Regions from separate parts of the Priestia sp. SIMBA_032 genome, predicted to be linked through region 1. Evidence: riboswitches for the same ligand, from Rfam matches in the RefSeq annotation. Region 1 holds a riboswitch; each other region holds the start of a gene.

The links. Region 1 has a riboswitch for cobalamin ahead of SB717_RS06030 (ribonucleoside-diphosphate reductase subunit alpha). Riboswitches for the same ligand answer to the same signal wherever they lie in the genome.
Region 2: another riboswitch for cobalamin. It lies ahead of SB717_RS10165 ((2Fe-2S) ferredoxin domain-containing protein); the one in region 1 lies ahead of SB717_RS06030 (ribonucleoside-diphosphate reductase subunit alpha).
Region 3: another riboswitch for cobalamin. It lies ahead of SB717_RS21195 (HoxN/HupN/NixA family nickel/cobalt transporter); the one in region 1 lies ahead of SB717_RS06030 (ribonucleoside-diphosphate reductase subunit alpha).

Annotation. Positions count from the first base shown of each region.
Region 1 covers NZ_JAWRXD010000002.1:15,904-22,488, forward strand. Annotated here, with positions in the region: gene SB717_RS06020 (o-succinylbenzoate--CoA ligase) at 1-817, shown strand, start outside; gene menC (o-succinylbenzoate synthase) at 821-1,924, shown strand; cobalamin riboswitch at 2,205-2,390, shown strand; gene SB717_RS06030 (ribonucleoside-diphosphate reductase subunit alpha) at 2,524-4,767, shown strand; gene SB717_RS06035 (ribonucleotide-diphosphate reductase subunit beta) at 4,784-5,827, shown strand; gene SB717_RS06040 (hypothetical protein) at 5,857-6,060, opposite strand; gene SB717_RS06045 (DUF1540 domain-containing protein) at 6,127-6,285, opposite strand; gene SB717_RS06050 (DUF2325 domain-containing protein) at 6,493-6,585, shown strand, end outside.
Region 2 covers NZ_JAWRXD010000003.1:6,488-13,072, reverse strand. Annotated here, with positions in the region: gene SB717_RS10175 (sirohydrochlorin chelatase) at 1-863, opposite strand, end outside; gene cobJ (precorrin-3B C(17)-methyltransferase) at 882-2,504, opposite strand; gene SB717_RS10165 ((2Fe-2S) ferredoxin domain-containing protein) at 2,518-2,898, opposite strand; cobalamin riboswitch at 3,002-3,181, opposite strand; cobalamin riboswitch at 3,300-3,478, opposite strand; gene SB717_RS10160 (hypothetical protein) at 3,625-3,783, opposite strand; gene SB717_RS10155 (M42 family metallopeptidase) at 4,134-5,171, opposite strand; gene SB717_RS10150 (cation:dicarboxylate symporter family transporter) at 5,279-6,550, opposite strand.
Region 3 covers NZ_JAWRXD010000007.1:54,048-60,632, reverse strand. Annotated here, with positions in the region: gene SB717_RS21205 (DoxX family protein) at 1-369, shown strand, start outside; gene SB717_RS21200 (M20 family metallopeptidase) at 438-1,568, opposite strand; gene SB717_RS21195 (HoxN/HupN/NixA family nickel/cobalt transporter) at 1,831-2,628, opposite strand; cobalamin riboswitch at 2,762-2,944, opposite strand; gene SB717_RS21190 (organic hydroperoxide resistance protein) at 3,050-3,469, opposite strand; gene SB717_RS21185 (undecaprenyl-diphosphatase) at 3,622-4,215, opposite strand; gene SB717_RS21180 (response regulator transcription factor) at 4,406-5,098, shown strand; gene SB717_RS21175 (HAMP domain-containing sensor histidine kinase) at 5,102-6,466, shown strand; gene SB717_RS21170 (PepSY domain-containing protein) at 6,521-6,585, shown strand, end outside.

The sequences.
Region 1 (6,585 bases):
AGAAGAACGGTTTGAAGCAGGAGCAGTAAATGAAGCGATTGAAAACAAAGAGGTAACGATTATTTCGGTTGTCACTTCCATGCTGTCCAACATGCTCGATGAGTTAGGGGAACGGAAATATCCACATACGTTTCGATGCATGCTTTTAGGAGGAGGACCTGCACCGCTTACTATTTTAGAGGCCTGTGTGAATAAAGAAATTCCTGTTTATCAAACGTATGGAATGACAGAAACATCTTCACAGTTCGTTACGCTTTCACCTGAAGATAGTTTGCGAAAACTGGGATCAGCAGGTAAACCATTATTTCCATGTGCAATGAAAATTGTAGATGAAAAAGGAAATGAGACCAGCGAAGCAGGAGAAATCATTGTTAAAGGTCCGAATGTTACAAAAGGATATTTAAATAAACCTGAAGCTACTGAAAAAGCCCTTCAACAAGGCTGGTTCTATACAGGAGATATCGGGAAAGTGGATGAAGAAGGCTTTCTATATGTGTTAGACAGACGTTCAGACCTTATTATTTCAGGTGGAGAAAATGTATATCCAGCTGAAATTGAAAATGTTTTGTTGAAGCATCCCGCTGTTAAAGAGGCCGGTGTAACGGGAGTAGCTGATGAAAAATGGGGACAAGTGCCAGCTGCATGTATTGTTGTAAACGAAGACGTTTCAGATGAAGAATTATCTTTACACATTCAACAATTTTTAGCAAAGTACAAACTTCCAAAGTATTTCGTTCGAGTAGAGGAGCTGCCGCGAACGGCTTCTAACAAAATCATACGCCGGAAGCTATCATCTTTCATACAGAAAAGGAGCTAATCGATGATTATAAAAAAAGTACATCTTTATAAAATTGACATGAAGCTTCTTTCTCCTTTTTCAACAAGCTATGGTACAGTGCAGGATCGAGAATTGATTTTACTTGAAGTAGAAGATGAACAAGGATTTACAGGGTGGGGAGAAGTAGTTGCTTTTTCATCTCCTTGGTACACGGAAGAAACGATTCAGACATGTTTTCATATGTTAGACGATTTTTTAATTCCCTCGCTTCTTCATCAGCAGCTTCAAAAACCAGAGGATATTCAAAAGTTATTCAAACCTCTAAAGCGAAATAACATGGCTAAAGCAGCTTTAGACTGTGCTATATGGGATTTGTATGCAAAGCGGCAAAACAAACCGTTATCTGAAGTAATTGGAGGAGTAAGGTCTGCTGTAGAAGCTGGAGTGGTAGTTGGCTTAAATGATATTTCCATAATGAAAGAACAAATAAAGACTTACATGAAAGATGGTTATAAGCGCTTTAAAGTGAAAATTAAGCCGGGTGCTGACTATGAGCTACTGAAACAAATTCGAGATGAATTTCCAAACATTCCTCTTATGGCTGATGCCAATTCAGCCTATACGTTAAGCGACAGTAATTCATTGAAGAAACTAGATGAATTGAATTTAATGATGATCGAACAGCCGTTAAGTTCTGATGATATCCTTGATCATCGATTGTTACAAAAGCAAATGAAGACGCCAATTTGCTTAGATGAAAGTATTGTGAGCTATGAAGATGCACGTCATGCAATTGAACAAAAAAGCTGTAAGATTATCAATGTGAAAATCGGTCGAGTTGGCGGAATGTCCGTAGCAAAGCAAATTCATGATTTGTGCGCCCAGCATGGTGTAAGACTTTGGGTTGGAGGAATGTTAGAAGCCGGGATTTCACGAGCTCATAACATCGCCCTTGCTACATTGCCTTCTTTCACGATACCAGGTGATATTTCTGCGTCGTCTCGCTATTGGGAAAAAGATATTATTAAGCCCGAAGTAGAAGTAGAAGCCGGAGTAATAAAGGTGAAGGGAAAACCGGGGATAGGATACGAGATTGATAAAAAGTTTATCAAAACAATCACAGCATTTGAAAAAGAATACAAATAATTAAAAACCGTTTTTTTATGAAAAACGGTTTTTTTTATTGAGGTTGTCAATGTTTAGTAGAAAAATAGGACAAATTTTTTAAAAAGAGCACATTGTTCCATCAAGCGTGTCAAAACATGTTATGATGGAATAGTTTGATGAAAAAAGTCGAAGGATTTTATCGTAAAAAACAAAATTATTTTTGAAAATAGGTTGATAGTTTTCTAAGTTGTCCTATATAATGTGTTTATAACATAACACAATATGTTGTTTTGGAATCGGTAATAAAATACTATATTTTGTGTTTTCCAGTGAAAAAGGTGTCTGATAAAAAGACTTAAAAGGGAATTTGGTGAAAATCCAAAGCTGTCCCCGCAACTGTGAATGCTGATGAAATAAGGAAATCCACTGTGAGTAAACATCATGGGAAGGCCTTAAAGTAAAAAGAAGCATAAGTCAGGAGACCTGCCTTTTTTATGTCGTTTTATCTTCTTCGGGAGGTGAGAGGGTAGAGCGAGGATTGAGAAAAGACTTAGTGTCTTCTTCTATCTTCGTTCTATTCGCTCACCGAGGTACGGTGAGCGATTTTTTATTTTGAAGTGAAGAGAGGAGCCATATTTATGGTGAATACATTAAAGCCTACAATTCTACATGAATTAACTGCATATATTGAACGATTAAAAAAAGAATTTACGCAGCTTGATTTTTCTTTGTATGAGGAAAAGGTTATTCAAACTGTTACAGTAAAGGAAAATATGACGGACGAAAAGGTTGCAAACGTACTAATTTTGGCAGCCCTAGAGCGTATTTCAATGGAAGAACCAGATTGGACGTACGTGGCGGCAGACGTCTACTTAAACGAACTATATCGAAAAGCAGCAGACAGCCGAGGTTATGATAAAAAAGAGAAGTACGGTTCTTTTTATCAGCTTATTCAAGAACTAACAAAAATCGGTATTTATAATAAACAACTATTAAAAACATATACAGAAGAAGAAATTAATGAAATTGCTTCAGTCATTATTCCTGAACGCGATCGTTTATTTACATACATTGGATTGTTGACATTAGCAGATCGCTATTTAGCGACATCACATGATAAGCGCGTATACGAATTACCGCAAGAACGTTTTCTTATCATTGCTATGACGCTGATGTCTCAAGAAAAGAAAGAAAATCGAACAGCATTAGTAAAAGAAGCGTACTGGGCGCTTTCTAGTCTATATATGACGGTTGCCACTCCAACACTTTCAAACGCAGGAAAGAGCTACGGACAGCTATCTAGCTGCTTTATTGACACGATTGATGACAGCTTACGCGGTATTTATGATAGCAATACAGATTTGGCCACGCTTAGTAAAAATGGAGGCGGAATTGGTGTCTACCTTGGTCATATTAGAAGCCGAGGAAGTGATATAAAAGGTTTTAAAGGCGTATCATCAGGAACAATTCCATGGATGAAACAGCTAAATAATACGGCTGTAAGTGTCGATCAGCTAGGTCAGCGACAAGGAGCTATTGCCGTATATTTAGACGTATGGCATAAAGATATCTTTTCATTCTTAGACGCGCGTCTGAACAATGGTGACGAACGCCAGCGCACGCATGATTTATTCACTGGCGTATGTCTGCCAGATTTGTTTATGGAAAAAGTAGAAGCACGTGAAGACTGGCACTTATTCGATCCGCACGAAGTTCGTACGCTGATGGGCTACTCGTTAGAAGATTTTTATGATGAAGAAGAAGGCAGCGGTTCGTTCCGCACTCGTTACGCTGAGTGTGTAAACAATGAACAGCTTTCAAGAGAAACAGTTCCTGCTATTGAAATCTTCAAGCGTATTATGCTTTCCCAGCTTGAAACTGGAACGCCTTATATGTTCTATCGTGATACGGTTAACCGAGCTAATCAAAACCGCCACGCGGGTATGATTTACTGCAGTAACTTATGTACAGAAATCACGCAAAACCAGAGTACAACGGTAGTAACAGAGGAAATTACGGAAGATGGAAAAATTATTATTACAAAGAATCCGGGCGATTTTGTCGTATGTAATCTTTCTTCTATTAACTTAGCGAGAGCCGTAACTGAAGATGTGCTTGAACGTTTAATTCCAATTCAAGTACGCATGCTTGATAATGTTATTGAGCTAAATGATTTGCCGGTACTTCAAGCAAAGCTAACGAATCAAAAATACCGCGCGGTGGGGCTGGGCACATTTGGCTGGAACCATTTGCTTGCCTTGAAGAAAATAGCATGGGAGACAGATGAAGCGGTAGCATACTGCGATGAATTGTATGAACAAATTTCTTACTTAACCGTGCAGGCAAGCATGAACTTAGCTAAAGAAAAAGGCGCATATCCATTATTTAAAGGCTCAGATTTTGAGTCAGGCGCTTATTTTGAAACACGTGAATACACAAGCGAAGCATGGAATGAACTGCGTAACGAAGTTCAAAGCAATGGGATAAGAAATGGATACTTAATGGCTGTAGCACCTAATTCATCAACATCTATTATCGCGGGTTCTACGGCAAGTATTGATCCGATTTTCCGTAAGTTTTATTCAGAGGAAAAGAAAAACTATAAAATCCCAGTGACGGCACCAGATTTATCGCCAGCAACAAACTGGTATTATAAGTCCGTTTATTTAATTGATCAGCACTGGAGCATTAAGCAAAACGCAAAGCGCCAGCGCCATATTGATCAATCTATTTCATTCAATTTATATGTACAAAACGATATCCGAGCAAAAGAGTTACTGGATCTTCATATGACGGCATGGAAAGAAAAATTAAAAACGACCTATTACGTACGTTCAACATCAAGTGAAGTCATTGAAGAATGTGAAAGCTGTCATAGTTAAAAGGAGTGAATAATTCATGACAAGCATGTTAAAACGAGAATTAATGAACGAAACAGCTCCGAACCGTTCGACAGGAATCATCAACGGCAAGAGCTCCAATATTCTAAACTGGGATGACGTCCGATTTTCATGGGCGTTCCCTAAATACAAGCGTATGCTAGCTAATTTCTGGACGCCGTTTGAAATTAATATGGGTCAAGATATTAAGCAGTTCCCTCAGTTAACCGCTGACGAACAAGAGAGCTTTCTAAAAATTATTGGCCTGCTGGCGCTGCTGGACAGTATTCAATCAGATTATGCTAGCAAAGTAGCTGATTATGTAACCGATTCTTCGATTAATGCTCTAATGATTATTTTAGCGCAGCAAGAAGTGGTTCATAATCATTCGTATTCATATGTTTTATCAAGTCTTGTACCAAAAGGAAAACAAGATGAAGTATTTGAATACTGGCGCACAGACGAAAAGCTTCGCGCTAGAAATGACTTTATTACAAACGGATATAAAGCATTTAGCGAAGAAGCAACGGTTGAAAACTTTTTGAAGTCTATGGTATATGATGTTATTTTAGAAGGACTTTTCTTCTATAGCGGATTTGCGTTCTTCTATAATCTTGCGAGAAATCAAAAGATGGTGGCGACATCTACGATGATTAACTATATCAATCGTGATGAACAGCTTCACGTTGGGTTATTTGAAAAGATTTTCAAGGAAGTACTAAATGAAAATCCAGCTTATCGTACGGAGGAGCTAGAAACGTTTGTAGTTGAAACGTTCCAAGAGGCAGCTCGTCTTGAAATTGAATGGGCGGAATCTGTTATTGGAGAAAAATTCGATGGCATTACGATGAAAGAACTGCAGCAGTACATTGAATATATGGCTAACAAACGCTGTAATCAGTTAGGCTTCGGTCGAGCTGCTTTCCCAGAAGCACCGATTGAAAACCCTCTTCGTTGGATTATTGCTTATCAAGAGGTAGATTTAGGGAAAACGGATTTCTTTGAACAGAAATCACGACAATATACAAAAGCATCAGATGCAAATGGATTTGATGATCTATAAACACAAAAGCTGACTAATTTCTTTATTGATTAGTCAGCTTTTTTTAATTGAATAAGTCCAAGTTCTAACGCACGTGTGGTAATTAAGTCATCAATTTCTTCTGGAATGTTTTCAAGTGTTCCCCATTTGTATGTCCATAAATGAGTAAACGATTGTACATAGATTGGAAAGGTTTGTTCATTTGCTTTTATGGCTTCTTCTTTAAAAAAATGAATCAGTTGTTCAGTCTTCATATTAGTCTCCTTTTTTATGATCTTGAAGAGAGAAAAAAGACAACCCAGAGGCTGTCCTTTTGCGGGTTACGCTTCAGTTGGCTTGAACGTTTTACAGTCTGTTTCATAGCTGCTTGCTGCATGTTTTCCGCTATGGCTTACTACGTAAATTTCTTCTGCACTGCAGTGATTTCCATTTTTCCAAAAGTGACAGTTATTTACTTCACAAAGAATGTTTTGTTCCAACGTTAACCCTCCTTTGTATGTGATAGCTATAGTATGGTCAAAATTCAACTAACTTATAAGAAAGGTGGTAGACTTTCATTTTAATTGAGAATTTTTATCAATTAAACATTGACAAAGAGAATCATTCTCAATTAAACTGTGTATATAGTAAAGAATACAGGTTGTTGTCAAATCATTAAATGAATAATTAATTGGGAGGGAACAAACATGTCATCAGTCATGGTTGTAGGAGGAGACAGGTTAAAGCATATTACAGATCGTCTAGCGGTAGAAGGATTTAATGAAGTAATTCATTTAGAT
Region 2 (6,585 bases), on a different contig from region 1:
TGATCGTGGTGATGGTGTCCGTGATCATGGTCATGATCGTGATGGTGGTGGTGATCAATATGCTCCATAATGCCTAGGCGATATTGACACGTATCGCAGTTCATTTTCACTTCACCTTCTAATCCTTCTTCAGCACGTTCTTTTAAAATTGTCTGCAGTTTTGGATGAAAACCGAAATAGCCGGCTAGCTTAAACTCGATGTTTTCATGCTGCATTTTATACTGCTTCACCATTTCTTCCAAACGCTTAATTAGTACTCCTGTAAATAAGAAATACGGGAGAATAACCACTTTTTTAGCGCCCAGTTTTAAACATCGCTCTACCCCTTCATCAATCAGTGGAGCAGTCACGCCCATAAAAGAAGTTTCAACGATTTTATAGTTTGTTTTTTCCCAAAGAAGACGCGTAATTTTATATAAATCACTGTTTGCATCAGGATCACTTCCTCCTCGCCCTAAGACAATAACAGCCGTGTCTTCAGCTGGAGTTTCTAAATTCTCTCCTGATTCTTGTAATCTCGTTTTTAAAATTTCAAGGGCTTCTTCATGAACGCCAATGGGACGTCCGTATACGAAGTTTACGTGTGGATACTTTTCCTTAGCCTCATCTATAGCCGCCGGAATATGTATTTTAGAGTGGCCGGCAGGCAAGAGCATAATTGGAATTACAACTACATCTTGTGCTCCTTTTGCCACACATGTATCAATGCCTTGACTTACATTTGGGCGTTCAAATTCTAGAAAACACGTTTCTACTAAAATAGATGCGTCCCAATCATGCTTCATAGTCGAAATAAATTCGCGAATTTGATCGTTCCCTTCAGGATCTCTGCTTCCATGACCGACAAATAAAACTGATTTCATATAATGCCCTCCTATTTTTTAATCTCCACACGGAGCTGGTTCTATTTTTATTTTTGGTGTTATATCTTGATAGTCGAATCCGTAAACGTTCTTCACACGCTTAAAAAATTTATGAAATCGCTCATTAGGATGACCTTTTTCTTTATACTCATGGACAATGTTTTCCACTATTTCAACAATGTCATCAGGTGCTATGCCTTCCGCCACGATTTGACCTGAATGCGCATTGCGTCCAACCGTTTTAGCTCCTAAAAATAAATCAAACGCACCTTTTCTATAGACAATGCCGATATCTTCTTGAACAGCACCGTAACAGGCCATACCGCATCCATTAATACCAAGCTTCAGCTCTTTTGGCATGTCCATTCCCCCGAGGCGTTTTTGTAATTCTTCCGTATGTGGAATAGCATCGCTTTTTTCTCCGTCACAAAAATCACACGCTTTGATTGTGAACACATCTCCGACCGGAGATAGTAAAAAGGAAGCTGCTTGGAGCTTTTTAATAATCACATCTGGCTGAGTCGTTGGAATTTGCAGTTTGATTTGATGGTCAGGTGTATACTCCATCGTACCGTTTTCACCAACAACGTCTGCTAGTGTTGTCATTTGAACAGGCGTAAATTTCTTATTTGCAAGTCCTGGACTAACCGCCACTTCGAAAATAGACTGTATTGGCTGATGTACGACCGCAGAAGTAGGTTCACCTAAAATTGCTTGAAGCGCTTCTTCTGCAAGGGCTCGTGAAGTTGCTGTTTCTTCTGGTTTGGTCTGAACAGCTTCAATAGCTGAAGCTGTTTGCTTTACAGTCTCTTCTTGATCGAGAGCCCATGGTTCCGCTTCTTTTCGAAGTCGCTGATGCGGTCTTAGCGGCTGCTCCGTTTGGTTGAGGGTATATTTCCGCTGATATCCGCGCGGTGTAATCATTAAATCGTCGTAAAAGAACGTAGATGAATTCCCGACAATAACGGTAGTCAGCATGCCAATTTCATGATTTAACATGTCTTTTAAGTTGGTCATTACGACTTCTTCACGGTCACGATAAGCACTTTTCACAAGACCAACAGGCGTATCAGGAGAACGGTACTTTAATAGAATTCTCTGCGCTTCAACAATTTGTCTTGTTCGTCTTCCGCTTTTTGGGTTGTAAAAAGCCACTACAAAATCTGCTTGTGCAGCTGCTTCGATTCTTTTTTCGATTAGTTCCCAAGGCGTAAGGTGGTCACTTAAACTAATTGTACAAGCATCATGCATCACGGGCGCTCCAAGGAGGGATGCGCATGAATTAATAGCCGAAATGCCAGGAATTACTTCCAGCTCTACGCCCGTTTCTTTTTTCCAGCCTTTTTCAATCAACACTTCATACACAAGGCCTGCCATTCCATATACTCCTGCATCTCCGCTTGAAATGACAGCCACGGTTTTTCCTGCTTCAGCTTGCTTTACAGCTTCTTGTGCACGGCTTACTTCTTCGGTCATTCCCGTACTAATAATTTGCTGATTCGTTAACAGTCCTTGAATTAATTCCACATAGGTTTTGTAACCGATAATCATATCACTTTCTTGAATGGCTTCTCTTGCTCGCTGTGTAATATGTTCAAAGCTTCCCGGCCCAAATCCGATAACTAATAGTTTACCTTTCATGCTAGCTCCTCCTTTATGCGTTACTTTTTACTTTGTCAATTCCTTCTATGGAGTCACTGTTTTCCGGAGAAACGAAACCATTTTGATCATATTCATAAATAAGCGATTCCTTTATACTGCAGCCTCCTGCTAAATGTTCTTCGACAATCCGGTGAGCCACGGTTTCAGTGACCTGCTTGTACCAATCTCCTGAAGGATACACAATAGCTACAGGAGCATCTTTACATCTTCCGTTACAGCGTGTACGCGTTGTATGAACCGTTTCATCCAAATCCAGTTCCGTCACTTTATTTCGAATAGCTTGGGTGGCTTCTTCTCCACCTTTTCTCATACAGCTGCTTCCATTACAAATCAATACGTGATGTTTTGTTCCATTTAAGTTCCAAGTCGTCACACTCATTCGCTCCTTTACTAAAAAAAAGCGCCTCTATCATTGATAGAGGCGCAGAAAAATTCAAACTAAGTTTTTGCACTTCCACCTATATCCCGTAGGGTAAGCTTCGCATTAGAAAAAGGCTGGTTTCCTGACTTCGATTCATCACTTGATTACGCCTTCCCGAATACAGTGGCATATGCAATCAGCTCATCTTCACAGTGGCGGGTACCGCGCTGGCTTCACACCAGACTTCCCATTTAACGCAATGTAAACATTGCGCACCTTTTTTGCACGATATGTAGTTTTGCGACATGAGAAAAACCCGCTTCGCTAATATGCGAGCGGGTGAAACGTCAGAATAAGAGTGTACACGAATGCCACTTTAAGCCAACGTTTCCCTTCCCGCTCCCCGGAGAAATAGAAACTTCACAATAAAGACAGGTCTCCTGACTTGTGTATCATTCTACTTGAGAACCTTCCCGTGATTTTTCCACAGTGGTTATACTCGTTCGTCCACACTTACAGTTGCGGGGGCAGTACTGGTCTTTCACCAGTTTCCCTATTAAGCCTTCTTGGCATCTTTACTGTTGCTGTTTGATATATATGAACCTTTTAAACTATCAGAATAATAGAAGTAACTACCATATCATAGCGTACATTTTTTTTTATTTCAACTCTATTCTTTTCGAAGGATACAAGCATCTATAAAAAAACAAGAGCATAAAGCCAGCTCTTGTTTTTTCATTATATAGCAACTAATGTTAAATGAGGATCGTTATAATACACGACTTCTGAAAGAACTTTACAGCCATTTGTTTTGGCAAAAGCTTCTCTCGCCTGCTTTTCAGTATCAAATTCAAACATTTTCATTTCTTTTCCAGCATATACCGTCAGTACCCACATGAAAAGATTCGCCTCCGATTATTGTAGTGATCGCTATATCCACATTATGACGAAACCATTTCCTTTTGAAAACCCATTCTACAAAACTTGTCACAAGAAACTTTTAAAAATTTAAAAACATTTTAACTTCTGTAAATGAACAAAATGTACAAAAGGTTTAAGCAGTATTGTACTTTTTTAAAAAGGTGCTTTTTTAACCAACTGTTGATTCACCAGTAAAAAATATATAGTATTTATAAAAAAAAGAAGCCGGACAGCCGGCTTCTTTTTTAAGAAAGGAAAGTACAGACATCGCAATCCCGTCCTGTTCTTTCCTTTGCATAAAAATACACTAATTAAATATTCCTTTCTTAAAGCAGAACCATGTTCGACTGCACATAGTAATAGAGAAGCTTATACGTATGATTCAATGAATCTCGATGCGTTCTCTCAAACGCATGAGAAGAATCAATTCCTGGACCAATTAAGCCGTGTACGATATCGTGTCCGGCACGAATAGCAGCAGAAGCATCTGATCCGTAAAACGGATAAATATCTAATTTGTACTGAACATCATGCTGCTTAGCTAGCTCCACCAAATGTTTTCTCAAACCGTAATGATATGGTCCGCTTGAATCTTTTACACAAATAGACACGGTGTATTCATCAGTAGATTGTCCATCTCCCATAGCACCCATATCAACCGCTAAGTATTCTACTGTTTGAGGCGTAATGTTCGAATTTCCTCCGTATCCAATTTCTTCATTATTTGAAATGAGAAAATGCGTAGTGTATGGCAGTTCGATCTGTTCTTCTTGAATTGTTTTCATGAGCTGAAGCAATAAAGCTACGCTTGCTTTATCATCGAGATGACGAGATTTAATAAAACCGCTTTTTGTTATTTCTACACGAGGATCAAACGAAACAAAGTCGCCGACTTCAATTCCAAGGCTGCGAACATCTTCTGCGCTATGTACTTTTTCATCCAATCGAATTTCTATATTTTCTTGATTCCGCTCAGCTTTCCCTGCATTTTTATACACATGCACAGATGTTTGATGCATAAGGATGGTTCCTGTAAATACTTCTCCTGATGAAGTTTCAATTTCACAATATTCTCCTTCAATAGAATTGTAGCGAAACCCTCCAATCAGGTCGATTTTCAGACGTCCACTCGGTTTGATTTCTTTTACCATAGCACCTAATGTATCGACATGAGCCGTCAGCATGCGGTGGTGATCTGTATCTTTACCGGGAATAGTAGCGACTAAGCCTCCTTTTCGATTACGATACGTTTGAATATTTAGCTCTTTTACATAGTCTTCGACAAATGAAATTACCTTTTCTGTATTTCCAGAAGGACTGGGAATCGAAACAAGCTTTTTAATTAACTGAACAGTTTCCGTCATTATGACACTTCCTTTGTCTCTCATTTCTTTTATTTTACCATATGTTTCAAAAAAGATAACAGGCAGCCCCAAACAAAAAAGCCGGGCAGCTGCCCGGCTTTTTTGTTTTAAGCTATGTTTGATTTCTTTAATTCGTTTGTGTAATTTAATGATTTTTGCTTATCAAATTCACCTTCAGACTTCGACATCACAATCGCAGCTAAAGCATTTCCTACTACGTTAACTGTGGTACGCATCATATCAAGAATGCGGTCAATTCCTGCAATAAATGCCATGCCTTCAAGAGGGAAGCCCATGGATTCAAGTGTAGCAAGTACAACTACAAACGATGCCCCTGGTACACCAGCCATTCCTTTTGACGTTAACATTAGCACAAGAAGGAGCTGAATTTGATCCATAATGGAAAGGTCGATGCCGTACATTTGAGCAATAAACAGCGATGCCAGCGCCTGATAAATGGTTGAACCATCTAAGTTAAACGTGTAGCCCGTTGGAATTACAAACGATGTAACCGACTTAGAACAACCGAAGTCTTCCATCTTTTTGATAAGAGAAGGTAAAACAGCTTCTGAACTTGCCGTTGTAAATGCAAGAAGCAGCTCGTCTTTTAACACTTTTATGAGCGTAAACATGCTTGTTCCAGCCATTTTAGCAATAATTCCAAGAACCACAAGCACAAAGAAAATCATGGTGAAGTAAACGGCGAACACTAATTTTCCTAATGGAATAAGTGATCCGACACCAAACTTTATAATATTAACACCAATAAGTGCAAATACACCTACTGGAGCAAATTTCATCACCAAATTAGTTACCCAAAACATTGCATCCAAGACGCCTTCAAAAAAGGCTAAAACAGGTTTTCCCCTCTCTCCAATCGAAGCTACGCCTACACCAAACAGTACGGAAAATAAAATGATTGGTAAAAGATCGCCTTCTGCTACCGATTGAAAGACGTTTGTCGGAACGATATGAAGAAGCTCTTGAGCAATCCCTGTACTTTCAGACGTTTTTGCCGTTGCCTCATATTGAGAAATATCGCTTTTTTCAATATGTCCCATATCAACCCCTGCACCAGGATGGAATAAGTTCGCGGCAATAATCCCCACTACAATCGCAATGGTTGTAACAATCTCAAAATAAAGAATTGTTTTTCCGCCAAGCTTACCTAATTTTTTGATATCGCCTACTCCTGCGACCGCTACGATTAATGCTGAAATCACGATCGGTACGACAATCATCTTAATTAAATGAATAAATATGTCTCCAACCGGCTGTAAAATAGAAATGGCCGTATCGCTTCCGTAAAAGATAGCACCTACAGCTACGCCTAAAATCAGTCCAATTAGAATCTGAGTTGCTAGACCTAACCTTTTCACTTTCTTGCTCCTTTCGCACAGTTGACTTTCATCCA
Region 3 (6,585 bases), on a different contig from region 1:
ACATTTTTAGTACACGGCTTTCAAAAATGGCAAGGCGGGATTGAAAATACAGTAGGATTCTTCGATAGCTTAGGAATCCCTGGTTTTATGGCCTACATTGTTGCAACGATTGAACTTGTAGGTGGGGTTCTTATTATTCTTGGTCTAGCAACAAGAGTTGTAGCTGCTTTATTTGTGGCCGTTATGCTTGGCGCTATTTTCACAGCCAAGCTTAAAAGCGGATTTGTAGGCGGATTTGAGTTTGATATCGCTTTAATTGCCATGTCTGCTCACTTATTTCTTGCAGGAAGCCAGTTCCTTGCTCTTGATGGAGTGGTATTCAAAAAGAAAGAAACTGCCTTTTCTCTTCAAGAAGAAAGCAGTAAATAAAAAAGAAAGCTTATACTCTCCCAATATAAGCTTTCAGATTAGTCCCCGCCTTTTGAGGCGGGCTTTTTTTATATTTGCAGCAGCAAATTCGCAAATAAAGAAGAACGCTCGGACAACGTATCAATTTGAATATGTTCATACTCCGCATGTATTCCTTTTCCGCATGCTCCTAATCCATCTAATGTAGGAACGCCGATGGCCGCTGTAAAATTGCCGTCGCTTCCCCCGCCAACAGCTGCTTCTTCTAATTTCATTCCCAGTTTGGCTGCGATTGACTGAGCGCATTCAAATAGCTCTTCCGTTTGTTTAGACTTCACCATTGGAGGACGGTTCATGCCTCCCGTTACTTCTAGCTTAACCCCTTTTAAAATGGGTGTTAAATTCAAAATAATACCCGTCATGCGCTCCGCTTCTTCTTCTGTAGAAACACGTAAATCCACGTGCGCTTCTGCATATTCCGGCACTACATTTGTACCGCTGCCTCCGGTAAACGTCCCAACGTTCACCGTTGTACCTTTTTCATAATCAGTTAAGCTCTGCAGAAAAATCACTTGGCGCGCCAGTTCTTCAATCGCATTGATTCCTTCTTTGTGATGATTACCCGCATGTGCTGCTCGTCCCCATACTTTTACGGTGAAGATCCCCGCTCCTTTGCGCGACGTTTTTAACGCACCTGAACCCGCCACCGCCGGTTCCGCTACTAGCACCGCTTCGCTTCTTTGTGCTTCTTCTTCTATATATTTTTTAGAAGAAATTGACCCAATCTCTTCATCCGAATTGCAGAAAAACACAATTTTTTTATCGAGCGCTAAGCCAAGCTCTTGAATCGCTTTGATCGCCCATATAGATTGCACAATGCCGCCTTTCATATCTAAAATTCCCGGACCATACAGCTTGTTTCCCTCTGTTCTTAGACTCAGCCTTCCCTTTTCCCATACCGTGTCAAAGTGACCGATGATTAAAAGCTGCTTCTCTCCTTCTCCAATCGTAAATTTTAAGTGGTTTCCGACTTCTTTTTCTTCTATAATTTCATACCCTACCCCTAAACGCTTTTGAAATAGCTCTGTTAAATACATTCCACACTGATCTACTAAATCTTTACTATAGGACGGTGATTCTTTTTTCACAAATCCCACTAGATCTTCGAGCATCTCTTGTTCGTGTTCTTTTAAATAACTAAATACACTTTGTTCTACCATTACCTGACTCAAATCAATTCCTCCTCTAGAAAACCCCTGCTGCTTGCATCAAATGCTTTTATTTATTGTACGTATAACTATGTTCTACGTTTCACATAACGATCTTAAATTATCCTTAATTATAATGGTTTTCAGACAATTTTCCATCCTTTAAATACAGATAATACTTTAACTTATTCATAACCGACCGAAAATAGCCATAAACTTCAACAAATTCATACAAAAAAGCTTCAATCTTCAACAGATTAAAGCTTTCGTTTGACTAATTGACATTTATTTTAATATTCTTCCCTTTCGACTTCACACTCACAAAAACAAACATAGACACTAAAAAAATAAATAGAATAACACCAACCATTTCAAAGTTTACTTCGGCCCATGGGTTAAAGAAAGTGAATGCTAAATAGAATGACACACCATACGCGAGAACAACAATAACCCAGCCCATCAAGCGGGAAGCAGATTGCCCAAACTTACTCGATTCATTCACCATTTTATGTACAATCAGTGAATCGATTGTATCTGTCAGCATCATACCAAACATAAATACTAGTCCTAATAAAAGCGGCGTATACTTGCCTGCGTTTCCTACAGCTAGAGACCACACGGCCGTTTGACTGACTGTTTCGGCTGCTAAAGCGAACAACGCTCCTACAAGAATAATTAAAAAAGGATTCGTTGTTCCTTTTGCTATTTTCGGAATAAACTTCCCTTTTAACCCGCTCAGCTGAAACTCTTCCTCTTTATTTTTAGTTCGAAGCAAATGATATGTGTTTAATGTTCCAATCAGAAAGAGAGAGAGAATAGATACCCAAGATGCAAAATGATCGAAATATGATGGAAACGTAAAATTCTTCATCACCACGCCCAGCACCCCGGCCGTGACGGCCACCATTCCTCCGTGACCTAGTGAAAACAGCGTGCCGACCCACGGGGCAAAACGGCTCCCCATTCGCCAATTATATCGGGTCTGGCCATCAATAAAAGCTAAGTGATCTGCATCCAATCCGTGCCTGATTCCTAATAAAAAGACAAGTAAAAAAACTGATAAACCTTCCATTTCCTACACTCCTTTTTTTAAAATAAAACGTAAAAAAGCCTCAATTCTATAGAAATTGAGGATGTGTCGGCATATGAAAATAAACAGCAATTGCTCACTGCGTACCTTGATACACCGCCTCTTTCCTAGAAGAGTCAAGTGTACAGAATAGGTAGGTCTCCTGGCTTGAGATCATCATTTTCTACCGCCTTCCCCATTTTGAGTGACGATAAGATAGAAAACTCCCTGCTTACAGTGGCTGGACCGCTCGAGATTTGCACTCGATTCCCTGTTACCTCTTACGCTATGTAAGAGCACCTAAACTGTGCGAATGATTCATTTTCTTCCTCATTATACTAGTACCGCTTACAAATGAATAGAGAAAATTCAAATAAAAAAGCCCTGCTAAGCTTTACATGCTTAGCAGGGCTTTTTAAAGCAATTAAACTACTTCTACCGTTACGTCTACGTTGCCGCTGATTGCTTTTGAATACGGGCAGTATGAATGGGCTAGGTCTATATATTTTTTAGCTGTTTCTAAATCTAAGCCTTCGATATGAGCTTCAAGCGCTACTCCAATTTTTACTCCTTGATCAGCTTTATCAGGAAGCAGCTGAACAGTAGCTTTCACTTCACTGCTTTTGATTTCTACGTTATGTTTTTTCAACATAAATTCTAACGCGCTGTTGAAACAAGCACTGTATCCAGCTGCAAATAGCTGCTCTGGGTTTGTTGCTGTTGTTGCTTCTCCACCAAGCGCTGGCGGTGTTGCCACGTCTAAGTTAAAGATGTTATCTAAAGAGTGAACTTCTCCTGTTCTTCCACCTGTGTTAACAACTGTTGTTTCATATAAAGCTTTCATGTATAAATCTCTCCTCTTTTTTAGTAATTGTATTAAAAGTTTTTAATTTATCGTTTCTGTAATTTAATTGTACACAATTTAATTTTAAAAAACAAGTATTAAATACATTAAAAATTTCCCAATAAAAAAAGCCGCATATGTGCGACTTTTTCTTAATAATATTGAGACTGCCTGTCATAAGCTGATTTTCGAAAAATAGACAAATTGGTAATAGCTCTCATGATTTTCGTATTAAAAATAACATAATGAATAAACAGCGCCAGCACGCATCCTAAAATAGCTCCTGTTAACACATCGAATGGATAGTGAACGCCAACCCATACGCGTGAAAATGCAATAAGTGCACCCATGAAAACCCACATGCGTCCTGAACGTTTGAAATGCAGCCAAATGGTAAAAGTGATAACTAATGCAGATGTAGCATGATCGCTTGGAAATGAAGAATTCGCGGCGTGATCAATGAGCTGATTCACGTGGTGAGAGATAAACGGACGATCTCGATAAGCAAATAAACTAATCACTTTATTGATAATGACTCCTGTGGCACAAGCACATAAAGCTTGAAATGCTACAACACGGCTGCCGTTTTTATTAATGAGTAAAAACAAGCCGAGTAAAACGATAAGTACATACTGGGCGTAATCTGCAAAGAATACCATTAGCGAATCTACAAACTTCACATGCGAGGCATACTGATTCACCGCATGGAAAATGGTATAGTCTACTGAATTAATAGCTGATAACATAATCGAAATCCTTTCTTATTTTTAAATGTCATTAGCTATCTTATCAGTTTCTTGCGAAAATGAACATTATTTCTCGGGCTATTATTGATATATTTAGTAAATAACCATTGATTTCCTTATCATTTATACACCCCCAATCTCTCCGTGCTATAATGTACGCAACTATACATAGACACAAGGGGGAATTTTTTTGAGTAAAGGCAGAATTTTAATTGTAGAAGATGAGCGCAAAATTGCTCGTTTGATTCAGCTCGAGCTTGAACACGAAGGGTACGAAACGGGCATGGCTTACACGGGATCAGAAGGATTGGCAGAGTTTCAAGAACACGATTGGGATTTGCTGCTTTTAGATGTGATGCTTCCTGAACTGAGCGGACTCGAAGTACTTCGTCGCATTCGAGCAAATGATGATCAAACGCCCGTTATTTTATTAACAGCTCGAGACGCCCTTCCTGATAAGGTAAGCGGACTAGATTTAGGAGCGAACGACTACATTACAAAGCCTTTTCAAATTGAAGAGCTTTTTGCACGCATTCGCGTATGGCTTCGCCATCCTGCATCAGCATCGTCTGCTGAACAAGAAACGGCCACTCTCCAACTAGCCAATTTAGTCGTTAACGAAAAAACGCGAGAAGTTACACGTGAAAATGAAGCTATTGAGCTGACTCCTAAAGAATATGATTTGCTTGTCTATATGCTTCAAAACAAAAATCAAGTGCTGAGCTTTGAACAGCTTCTTACAAACGTATGGGGATTCGATTACTACGGAGACACGAATATTGTATACGTATACATTCGGTATTTGCGCAAAAAAATTGATGCTCCATTTTCAATACCCTACATTCAAACAGTGCGCGGCGTTGGCTATATGCTTAAGGAGTAGCTCATGAAACTGCAAACAAAGATTATCCTTACATCAACTGCGCTGCTTTTTATTCTGCTAGTGATTGCAAACAGTTCGGTTTACTTTATTTTCAAGAAAACCATGGAAGACAATGCAATTGAACGTTTGCAAGCAGAAACAAGCAACGTAACAAATGGGCTAAAGCAAACGAGTGCGACGGTTAAACAAGCCAATTTGCTTCGTGCCTATTTGCCTCCTAACGGAATGATTCGTATTTTACCTAAATCCGGCAGTCCTTTAGTTGTATCCGTTACGGATCAAACGAAAGAGCTTCAGGACTTACCTTATTCCTATTATTCAAATGAACAAACAACTATCAAAGAAGACGACGGTCATCTATACGCAATTTCACATACTCCCGTCATTTGGACGAACGGTGAAGTCGTTTCTTTGGAAGTCACGGAAAAACTGGCAGATGTGGAACAATCTCTGCAGACATTAAAATTTATCTTGCTCATTGCCTCTCTTGTTATATTAATTCCAACTATATTTGCTGGACGGCTTTTAAGTAAAATTATTTTGCGGCCTATCAAATCTCTTATTCATACTATGGAAGAAATTCAAGTGTCTCGCACATTCAAAAAAATTGACCTCTCTTCTCCTTCTAAAGATGAGTTAGATCAAATGGCCAATACCTTCAATAATATGATGGATTTATTAGAGGAAAACTATAAAAAGCAAGAGCAGTTTGTATCGGATGCTTCTCATGAATTAAAAACACCCCTTACCGTGGTAGAAAGCTATGCCAATATGCTAAAACGCTGGGGAATGAAGCGGCCAGACATTTTAGAAGAAGCCATCGAAGCCATTCACTCGGAGTCTTTGCGGATGAAACAGCTTACGTCTCAAATGTTGGTACTCGCGAAAGATGAATCTCAGTGGGAGCTTCACATGGAACACGTAGATGCGGCCGCTATATGTACACAAACAATCAAGCATCTAGAACAAGCCTTTGAACGAACCATTTATTTAAGCGTAAAAACTGATCATCCAATTGTAACAGCCGATGAAAAACGGTTAAAGCAGCTGCTATACATCCTGTTAGATAATGCCATTAAATATAGTGAAAAAGCGGTAGAAGTAACTATAGCAAGAAACGAAAGCTTTATGATTAAGGTCACAGATCAAGGAATTGGTATTCCAAAAGAAGACTTATCAAACGTGTACGAACGCTTTTTTCGCGTAGATAAAGCAAGAAATCGAGAAACCGGTGGTTCAGGACTCGGATTATCCATTGCTCGAAAGATTGTAGAAGCCCATAGCGGAAGTATTGAGATTAGCAGCGATGAAGGAAAAGGGACATCCGTAACGGTTTGCTTTCCTCTTAAAAATCTCACCGTTTCTTAGAGATTTTTAAGAATTGCCTGCTATACTACTTTTTAAGATACTGGAGGTGAATGTATGAAGAAAACGGTGCTTTTTATACTTATCTTTCTTGCCGTTGGTTCAGCTTGCTTTTACGGAAT